2 regions of the Colwellia sp. BRX8-7 genome follow, and region 1 is predicted to be linked to the other one. Evidence: riboswitches for the same ligand, from Rfam matches in the RefSeq annotation. Region 1 holds a riboswitch; the other holds the start of a gene.
What was found. A riboswitch is a leader RNA that binds a small molecule or an ion and turns the genes downstream of it on or off. The one in region 1 is predicted to bind thiamine pyrophosphate.

Region 1 (5,563 bases):
ACCTAGTCCTCGGAGTATTTCTCGCCATTTTCTATCATTATTAATCACTTGGCGAATGGTATGCAGCATATTGCCACCTTTATCGTACATATCACCAGACCCACCGCGATTAGCATTATATTCGCCAATAATAGGGGATTGATTACCAATATTCATCCGTTGACCACGAACGTATTCAAAGGCTTGCTCTTTAGTGAAATGATACTCTAAAAATAGACTTTCTGAGTAGTTAGTAAAGCTCTCATGGATCCACATATCGGCAACATCTTTATTGGTGATGTTATTGGCAAACCACTCGTGACCTGATTCATGAACAATAATAAAATCAAATAATAATCCTGGGCCAGTACTACTTCTATCACGCCCTAAATAACCATTTTGATAACCATTACCATAAGTCACCGAACTTTGATGCTCCATCCCCAAATATGGTGCTTCCACCAGTTTATAACTGTCTTCATAAAACGGATAAGGACCAAACCAATGCTCGAACGCTTCAATGGTTCGTTTCGCTTCTTTAAACTGTTTTCTTGCTTTCGCTAAGTTTTCCCGTAAAACATAGTAGTCCATATCAAGCTGACCTTTTTCACCTTGATACTTTTCACCAAAATGAACATAGTCACCAATGTTAATATTGACCCCATAATTATTAATAGGATTCACAACTTGCCAATGATAAATTTTTGTTTTATCAATTTTATTGTGTTCAACTTTAATTAATCGACCATTAGACACATCCATTAAATGTTCTGGCACTTCAACGCTGATTAACACGCCATTGTTGGGCTCGTCGGCAGGATGATCTTTATTTGGCCACCAAATACTAGAGCCAATGCCTTGATTTGAAGTGGCAATAAAGTCGAGGCCATTACTGTCTTTCTTCCAAGTAATACCGCCATCCCATGGGGCGTTTTTTGCGGTAACGGGCTGTCCAGAGAAGTACATAGTTATCTTCTGCTCCGAGCCTATTTCTTGCTTACTGGCTGGGGTAATAAAATAAGAATAGCCATCTTGCTCTACTTCAAGCGCTTTACCATTTTGGTGTACTTTCTCAAGCTTCATTGGCGCCTGTAGTTCTATTTGTAAACGTTCACCTTTAGCTAACACCTTATAAGTCATGGTGTTTTCACCTGAAAAAAGCTTAGTTTCAGGGTCAACTTTTACATTAAGATGATAATGAATTAAATCCCACCACTTTCTTTCTGGTGTAATAGTACCCCGTAATTTTTCTTGGTGCGTTACTTTGCCACTTTCTTGTTGCCAATTACTCGCGCTAACATGCCCAGCAAAAACCATAGCGCAAACTAAGCCAGCAAGTGAAGTCGTTATCCGTTCTTTTATCATTGTTATTGTCCTAACACTCTCTCGTATACAATATACTAGCATTGTGTAATATAAATTGTGAACCCTAAAAAGGGTAAGATCTGTCAACGACTCACATCGTTATCTAAAAATTAATTATAACCAAATACAACATTATGATTGCGTATTTTGAAACTAATACGATAGAATCACCACAATTACTTGTCGGAGTGCTGAGATTATTTCTAAAGAAATATTCAAAGCTGAGATCGCGAAAGCGGGATCCGTAGAACCTGATCAGATTAATATCTGCGTAAGGGAACAAGGTAAAATAAAAGAGTTAAGGGATTAATTCGTCACTTTTTTATTTTTTCCTCACTCTACACTTCGTCTTTTTTATTCGTGCATTTATAACGAAATGCATATTATTAAAAGGCAAAAAAATGACCAAACCAGCTAACAAACTCACTCGCAGAGAACGTCGCGAACAAGCTGAAACATTCTTAAAAAACGTTTCTGATCAATCATTCCCAAATTCTAAAAAAGTTTATGTGCAAGGTAAAATTCACGATATCAAGGTAGGTATGCGCGAAATCACCTTGTCTGATACTTTATTAGCGGGTAATAAAGATAAGCCAACCTACGAAAAAAATGAACCTCTTTGCGTCTACGATACCTCAGGTTTTTATACCGATGAAAGTGTCGAAATAGACGTACACAAAGGTATTCCTCGCCTGCGTGAAAGTTGGATTGATAGTCGTGGTGATGTTGAGCTCTTAACATCAAATAGCTCTACTTATGCTCAACAACGTTTAGCTGACGATGGTGTTGACGCAATACGCTTTGAACACTTACCTAAAATGCGTGTCGCTAAAAAAGGTCAAAACGTTACCCAAATGCACTATGCTCGCCAAGGGATCATTACCCCTGAAATGGAATATATTGCCATTCGTGAAAATTTAAAACGTGAAGAGGTCAAAGATAAAACCTTACTACTACAACATAAAGGTCAGTCATTTGGCGCCAGTATTCCAGCGCAAATTACCGCAGAGTTTGTCCGTGATGAAGTCGCGCGTGGCCGAGCAATTATTCCGGTAAACATTAACCACCCAGAATGTGAGCCGATGATTATTGGTCGTAACTTTTTAATTAAAGTAAATGCCAATATTGGTAATTCGGCGGTGACCTCTTCCATTGAAGAAGAAGTAGAAAAACTGGTTTGGTCGACCAAGTGGGGCGCAGACACGGTAATGGATTTATCAACGGGTCGTAATATTCATGAAACCCGCGAATGGATCATGCGCAACTCGCCAGTGCCCATTGGTACGGTGCCTATCTATCAAGCGCTAGAAAAAGTAAATGGCGTGGCGGAAGATTTAACCTGGGAAATTTTCCGCGATACACTTATCGAACAAGCCGAGCAAGGTGTTGATTATTTTACCATTCATGCCGGTGTATTATTACGCTATGTTCCAATGACCGCTAAGCGTGTCACCGGTATTGTCTCACGTGGTGGTTCAATTATGGCGAAGTGGTGCTTAGCGCATCATAAAGAAAATTTTTTATACACCCACTTTGAAGATATTTGTGAAATATTAAAGCAATACGATGTCTCGTTTTCACTCGGCGACGGTTTACGCCCGGGCTCGGTTGCTGATGCCAACGATGAAGCACAATTTGCCGAATTACATACCTTAGGCGAATTAACTAAAATTGCTTGGCAGCATGATGTACAAACGATTATTGAAGGCCCCGGGCATGTGCCACTGCATATGATCAAAGCAAATATGGACGAGCAACTTAAACATTGTGGTGAAGCACCTTTTTATACGTTAGGTCCGTTAACGACTGATATTGCACCGGGTTATGACCATATTACTTCGGGTATTGGCGCCGCTAATATTGGTTGGTACGGTTGTGCCATGCTTTGTTATGTCACTCCTAAAGAACATTTAGGCTTACCCAATAAAGAAGATGTTAAAGAAGGTTTAATGACCTATAAAATTGCAGCCCATGCCGGCGATTTAGCAAAAGGTCATCCGGGGGCGCAAATTCGCGATAATGCGATGAGCAAAGCGCGCTTTGAATTTCGTTGGTACGATCAATTTAATATCGGTTTAGACCCTGAAAGAGCCAAGGCTTATCACGATGAAACCTTGCCACAAGAATCAGGTAAAGTTGCCCACTTCTGCTCTATGTGTGGGCCAAAATTCTGTTCGATGAAAATATCTCAGGAAGTACGTGATTATGCCGCGGGTCTTGAAGCCAGCAATAAAATAGAAATACAGTTACTTGACGAAGTCATTGTTTTAGATGCAACGCCAACCGATATTGCACAAGGCATGGCTGAAAAGTCGGCGGAATTTAAAGCGACCGGTAGTGAAATTTACCATCAGGTGAAATAGTCAGCCGATGACTATTTCTCAACAGTTCCCTAAACCTACTCAAATCTGTGCCAATATCGTTGTTATTGGCGCAGGATTAGTGGGTCGTTTAATGGCATTGTCTTTGGTTAATCAAGGTCATCAAGTAACCTTGGTTGATAAAGATAATAAACAGGGCCACCAAAGTGCCGCTTATGCTGCTGCCGGTTTATTAACGCCGCTAGGTGAAGCTATGCATAGCGATCGTAATATTGTTGAAATGGGCTTTGAGTCATTAGCGCTTTGGCCTGAGATTCTTGCTAAATTAGACAGTTACACTTATTTTCAACAAGCAGGCACCTTAATGGTTAGCCATGAACAAGACCAAGGCGATTATCAGCGTTTCATGGCTTATATCAAAAATCATTATCCGCAACATCAGCTACAGCAACTGAATCGCCAACAAATACTTGCCCTTGAGCCTGAATTAGCTCATCGCTTTAATCATGGGTTGTTTTTACCTGAAGAAGGGCAAATAGGTAATCGTAAATTACTAAAAGCCCTGCAAAAGCAGCTAGAAAAAAGTAGCATTACTTGGTTAGAAAGTTCACCTGTCGTTAACATTGAACAGCAAAAATCGAGCTGTTTAGTCACTTACCATGGGGATAGCCCACTAGGCAACAAAGGCAATAAGCAAACTAACAGGTCAAAGCATATTATTGCTGCTGATTTAGCAATTGACTGTCGCGGTGCAGGCGCACGCAACAGTGCAGGCGAAAACACCGCAGCCCCCTTAAAAGATTTACGAGGAGTACGAGGTGAGATATTTCAGTTATTTGCCCCTGAAGTCAATATTACCCGGCCTATTCGTTTAATGCACCCTCGCTATCAATTATATATTGCTCCTAAAACTAACGGTTTTTATGTCGTGGGAGCAACTGAAATCGAAAGTGAAGACTGCGCGCCAATGACGGTACGTTCTTCAATGGAATTACTCAGCGCGGCTTATAGTGTCCATGCTGGATTTGCTGAAGCCAATATTCATCAACATATTAGCCAGTTAAGACCTGCTTTTAGTGATAACCAAGCTAAAATATCACTGCAAAATCGGCTTATCCAGGTCAATGGACTGTTTCGCCACGGCTACCTTATTGCGCCAGTTGTGTTAAAGCAGTTAGAGTTTACCGTTGCGCATTTTTTCGAGTGTCGCTCATTAACAGAATCTCCTTATCATAAGTGGTTAGCCATCAATGAATACTAAAGCAGCTATAACAACCTATTTTATCAATGGACAAGTAATCACCATTGCCAGTATAACCCCCAATATATCAATGGCATTACTGCATTATTTATCGCCAGAGCAGCAAAAACAAAGTTTTGCCGTAGCCCTTAATGGTGACTTTATTGGTAAAGCTGACTATCAAAAAACCACAATTAATCAAGAGGATAGTATAGATGTACTGTTTCCTATTCAGGGAGGTTAATGATGACATTTTCAACCGAACTAATGATATACGGACAAGCAGTTAATAGTCGTTTATTAATTGGTAGCGCACTTTATCCTTCGCCACAGATCATGAAAAAAGCGATATTAGCCAGTGGCTCAAAAATTGTCACCTTGTCGTTAAAACGCCAAAACCCTGCGCAACAGTCAGGCGCAAAAATTTGGCAGTATATTCAAGAGGTTGTTAAAGAGACTCAGGGGTTTTTATTACCCAATACGGCGGGCTGTAAAACAGCTAAAGAAGCGGTAACCCTAGCAAAAATGAGCCGCGAAATTTTTCAAACGGATTGGATAAAATTGGAAGTTACCGGTGATGACTATAATTTACAACCAGACCCTATCGAGCTATTAAAGGCCAGTGAACAGTTGTTAAATGAGGGTTTTAAAGTGCTAC
Region 2 (5,563 bases), on a different contig from region 1:
TGGATTAATTGCTCGGGTAAATCCATATTAAAACCACCCGCTTTGTAGCCACGCGCGACACGAACATAGGCAGAATGCTCATTGTTAATGATCTTACTCAAGGCGATGTGTCCGCCCCACATGGTTTCAGACGGGTCAAACTCATCGCCAGCACTATCGCTATAATCGGTTGAACGTTTTTCAACGCGCAAACCTACTGATAACTCATGGCCATAGCTAAGAGCACTGTCTAACTGGGTGAAAATTGCATAATTATTAGCTGAGTATGTAGAGTCGAGTATTTCGTCTTCCCAACCATTATAAAAAGAGTCAAGGTCGTTATCTTCATTCATTTTGCTAATGTAAGTACCCACTAGCCAAGCAGTTGTATTGTCAAAAATTCTTGAGGCGTCATTTGATGATAATCGAAACTCTTGTGACCAAACATCTCTATCGGCGCGTTTGTCCCACAGGTAACTGTATTCACATGGCGCACCATCACAACTTTTACTTGCCCAATAATCTGCGTTTGCCCAATCACCATCATAAGCGTGCTGATGCTCTGTCGTGGTATAGCTGCTTATCGCTTCGAATTTTGCGAATGACAAACCTTCAAAACTAAATTTTAGTGCGCCGCCATGCGATTTTTGATTATCAACACCAGGGTTGTCCGTGATCGTATTAAAGCCGTTGTTATCTAATGTCCAAGGATCGAAACTATTATCGTTATCTGCAAATATATAAGTAAAATCAACACTTAAATCTTCTGTTGCCGTATATTGCAATTTGAACTTTCCAGAAAACTCGTCAATGCCATTAGTATCATCTCTATTTAGATAAAGATTGTCGCGATAACCGTTTTGTTGATGTTGCTCTAATGATATGCGGTAATTTAAGTCTTCGGTGACAGCACCAGAGCTATAACCGGCAACATTAATTAAGTCGTCATTGCCTAACGTTACTTTAAAACCATGCTCGGGTAATTCTGTTGCGTCTTTTGATTTTATGTAAATTAAACCCGCAAGCGCATTGGCACCAAAACGTGTACCTTGTGGACCTCTTAAGACTTCAACTTGTTGAACATCGTACATAGAAGCTGCCATGCCCAAGCCTGACAAATCGATATCGTCAACAATGAAACCCACTGATGAGTTTGGCGCACCGCGGTATTCAGAGCGTTCACCGACGCCTCTAATTTGTAAATATTTCGGACGAGATGTTCCACCAGAGAAATTTAAGTTGGCGACACCATTAATAACTTCTTCAAAATGTTGAATGCCCTGCTCAGCTATTTTTTGTTGGTCGATGATTGCAATACTAGTAGGAGCTTGCGCTAAAGATTGCTTATTAAAACTGGAAGTGACGGTTATACGCTCAATATCAGTTGATTCATTTGCTTGTGTGACGCTAGCAAAAGTCAATAAAGTCGTTGTTACCGCAATTGAAATAGGAGATTTTATAAAATTCATACTGGGCTCTTTTTGTGGCATGCAAGCAAAAAAGAGCAATAAGGCAAATACACCGTAAGTAAGCACTTACACAAAGTGTTTACGATAAATATTTAACATATTAACCATTCCTACGCCGGCATTATCCGTTTCAGGTATTAAGGGTAAAAATTCTCAGCAATACAAAAGCCTATTAACAACAGCTTTTTATTGCACCCCTTGGTTTGTTCGGCATACTAACAATTTTATCATCAAAGTACAGAAAAATTATGGTTATTTAATGTCATGTATTTGCTTAATTTGATGATTTTCAGTAAATTAGCACTATAGTTTTTTTTATTAAATTGCCATGACAAATCATCTAAGCCAAAATCATTTATGTTCAGTAACCTTATTAGGAAATTTAGTTGCTAAGCCTGATATTCGTTATCAAGCAAACCCGGTCCTTGCTGTAGCTGAGTTAGTATTAGCGACCCATAGCCGATGGTTTGACAAAACGAGCCAACAGTTTAAAGAATGGACGAGTTATCATACGGTTAAAGTTATTGGTGATATTGTTGATCGTTCACTTATTCACTCGCAAAAGGGTGATGTTATTTTAGTGCAAGGCTATTTACTTAATAGTAAAAAAGCTAACCGTGAAATATTACACGCCACTTATGCACAAACATTTGCAAAGGGTTACGCCCAATCAATAAACCAAGTGCATATGAGTGGTGAAATAAGCAGCGATATTGATTTAGTACTAACCGAGAATAATAAAGAATTAGTCGCGCTTAACTTAACCGTTAATAATTTAGTGTATTCGCCTATAACACAGCAAACCCAAAATATTTCTATCGAACGTTCGGTACATATCTGGGGCAAACAAGCACATTATATTAAAGATAAGGCCGAGCTAGGCGACCAATTAGTTGTCGACGGAAGATTAAGCTATCTCAATGATAGTAAAAAATCACAATTTATTGATTCACACCAAGTCATTTTATTGAAACATTAAAATGGATTACCTATAATTTTATAAAATTAGGATTGTTGGCAAAATATGGACGTTTTTCATTATATAAAAAAAATAACTACGCGATCACTTCCAATGTTGCTGGCTTTTTGCTGCCTATTAACGCCCTTAACAGCGATTGCTGAAGAAGTTCAACTCGAAGTTTTAGCGCAGCTGCCTAGCCTAAGTTCAACCAATAAAACAACCGTAATTGCATTACCTGTTAACAGTGAGAATAAGCAGCAATACTTAATTGCAGACGCTGCTGGCGAATTGTCTTTACTTAATAATGCCAAGCTCACTTTTTTAGCAAGCTTACCTTTAAATAATCATACTACCGATAAACAAGTTAAATTAACCGCGCTAACGTTTCACCCCAGTTTTTCGTTAGCAGATAAAACTGGCTTCCAAAGCTTTTTTACTGCACATATTGAGCCCGCTAAAATAAACAATAATGTTGCGCGATTAACGCTGTTAGCCGATCCCGTTGCATTGCCATTTGACGCTGTGATAACACAGTGGCAATACGACAACACAGCGGCAATTAAAATTGATGTGCAGAAACGCAGAGAAGTGCTGAGAATTGCGGTGCCAACTGCCACACATCAAATACAGAAAATTGCCTTTAATCCATATAATAAAGTATGGCACGATGATTATGGCTTAATGCTTGTTGCTTTGTCTGACAGTAACGCTAGCTCAGCCAACGCTAGCGAAGGCGCTTTATATTCTGGCGTTGTGTTACGCATTAATCCTGAGAAATTTGGCTTAAGAAATTATAGGGTGCCAAGTAGTAACCCTTTTATGAAAACAAACGACGTTAACAATGAGATTTTTATTTTAGGCGCTCAAAGCATTAGTTCTTTTTCGTGGTCAAAAAAACATTATGGCGCATTACTCGTAGAACATGACTACGATGGCGGTCACCAAGTTGTTGTTGCTGATAAAGGTGCTGACTGGCGAGACTCTTACCAAAATAACCTTGTTTTTCCGCTGAAATCTACTCAAGGAACTGATGGAAATATTTTCCCTTATTATGGGCGAAACTTAGAAGCGTCTGTAGGTAGTGTCTTATATCTTATTAACGATGCAAAAAATTGGCAACTTGCCCAATTGAATACCACGACGGTAAATAGTGAAGCTCAAAGTGGCGCTGCTGCATTACCTATTTTGTCTTTTAGTCGTGATGAGCTTTCTCCAAAAAATAAAGTGTCATTACTCTTTGATCACAACGGCGAACCCTTACTGTTAGATTTAACCAATAAACAATTATTATCAGTAAAGGCTATCCCGTTAAAAAGTGAGAATAGTAAGCGTATTCAGGTGGAGAATAAAAGTGATGAACAATCGGCGCCACTCAACAATAGCGCTTATGGCAAACTACTGCTTACCCTGTTTATATTGGTGGTTGCGGTGGTGTTTTATCGAGTACGACTAAAAACGGTCAATCAAAAAGCAAAATTAAGAGGTATGTTTGCACGCTTTGAACTCGATACTAGCCAAACCACCGTATCGTTTTACAAGCGCCATCAGTCAGAAATAGACAGTCAATTGGCTATTGCCGATATTGTTAAAAGTGAAATTTGGGTAAACGATAGCAACGTCAGTATTATTAATGAGGATATTGACCATGGTTACAATGAGCAATGCGAGAACAAACTGCGCTTGTCATTTAATCAAGCGCATCGCCATAAGCTTATTAATGATGAAACTCGACAAGTCCTGCTTTATTTAACCGATAAAAACGCTAAAACATATGTTGTATGCTTATATTTTAGAAAAGGTAACCAGCGTCTAACCAAAGCTAAATATTTTGATATTTTAGAGTCATTAATTGATTGGAGTTGGCTTATTGCCAGCCAGCTGAATCCAGAAGCAACAACGGTACGACCGCTGAAAGTAACCATAGTTAAGAGCGCGATAAAAAAAGTTTTTAAGAAAAAAAAGGCCGAGCCTGAAAGCATTGATGCATCCGTAATAAAAGACCCCCTACCTAGTAAGCAAACCGCAGCTGTATTGCACGACATCGTTGTTCATGATTCCGAATTAATAAGTTCGCTAGACAAGCTTGTTGATTTAAAGCAACAAGGTTTTTTAACCGATGAAGAGTTTAGTTTAGCTAAAGCGAAAATTTTATCAGATATGATTGTTTAATATGGATATAGATGCTGAGCAAACAAACTAAAACACTTTTTTTAATGACCACATTAATTAGTATTGCCATTCTTTTTAGCGTGTTATTTTCTTTAGATGTATTGAAAAACAACAACCTACAGCCACTACTTGACCAGTTTATTCCTCAAGGATATCTGGGGGTGTTAATGGTTTTAAGCCTATTGGCATTACTGACCAGTATCGGTTTACCCAGGCAAGTCGCTGCTTTTTCTTGTGGTTACATCTTTGGCATTGTTTATGGGACGTTGCTGGCCACTTTAGCGGCAACACTCGGTTGCATGCTAACGTTATTTATCGCAAAAACCTTTTTTAGACAAAGAGTGCTTGACGCTTACCCCGACAAAGTAATGGTGTTGTCTGCTTTTTTCTCAACGGACACCTTCAGCAAAGCTCTAGTTATTCGTTTGTTACCTGCGGGCTCAAACTTTTTAACCAACATATTGGCAGGCATGGCTAAGGTAAAGTTTGTCCCCTATGTTACAGGCACTTGTGTTGGCTTTATTCCACAGATGTTGATATTTTCATTACTGGGCGCAGGTATTAAAGTTGGTGAGGAACAGCAAATATTACTGAGTTTATCTTTACTGGTTGTTGCGTTAATTTTTGGCTATTTATTGTATAAAAAAGAAAAAAAACGCAATAAAAAAGGAGCTGTTTAGCTCCTTTTTTATTATCTTGCTAACGGTTATTTAGTTGAGTGTTAACAAATACTTCACTAAGTTATTATAGTCAGCTTCAAAGTTTTTTTTGTCTAAACCTGCATTTTCAATTTTGTAGCGGCCATTAACAATAACGGCTGGCACACCAGTTAAACCACCACTTTTTGCGTAGTAGGTTTGCTTTTTCTTCATTTGTTTTACTTGGCTATTTACACCAAAGCTTTTCATTAATTTGTCAAACTTTTCGCCGTCAGCGCCATTCAAAACAAAAACATTACGAATATCTTTTTCAGAAGTAAAGACTG

Region 2: it holds a riboswitch for thiamine pyrophosphate, as region 1 does, so the genes downstream of both, H4J57_RS04165 (TonB-dependent receptor) here and thiC (phosphomethylpyrimidine synthase ThiC) in region 1, are expected to answer to the same signal.

What each region holds. Positions count from the first base shown of each region.
Region 1 covers NZ_JACGVP010000004.1:71,657-77,219, reverse strand. Annotated here, with positions in the region: gene H4J57_RS05195 (M1 family metallopeptidase) at 1-1,344, opposite strand, end outside; TPP riboswitch at 1,519-1,640, shown strand; gene thiC (phosphomethylpyrimidine synthase ThiC) at 1,746-3,707, shown strand; gene H4J57_RS05185 (FAD-dependent oxidoreductase) at 3,715-4,926, shown strand; gene thiS (sulfur carrier protein ThiS) at 4,916-5,149, shown strand; gene H4J57_RS05175 (thiazole synthase) at 5,152-5,563, shown strand, end outside.
Region 2 covers NZ_JACGVP010000003.1:132,019-137,581, reverse strand. Annotated here, with positions in the region: gene H4J57_RS04165 (TonB-dependent receptor) at 1-1,448, opposite strand, end outside; TPP riboswitch at 1,539-1,657, opposite strand; gene H4J57_RS04160 (single-stranded DNA-binding protein) at 1,777-2,427, shown strand; gene H4J57_RS04155 (SHOCT domain-containing protein) at 2,473-4,578, shown strand; gene H4J57_RS04150 (TVP38/TMEM64 family protein) at 4,590-5,258, shown strand; gene H4J57_RS04145 (thiol:disulfide interchange protein DsbA/DsbL) at 5,289-5,563, opposite strand, start outside.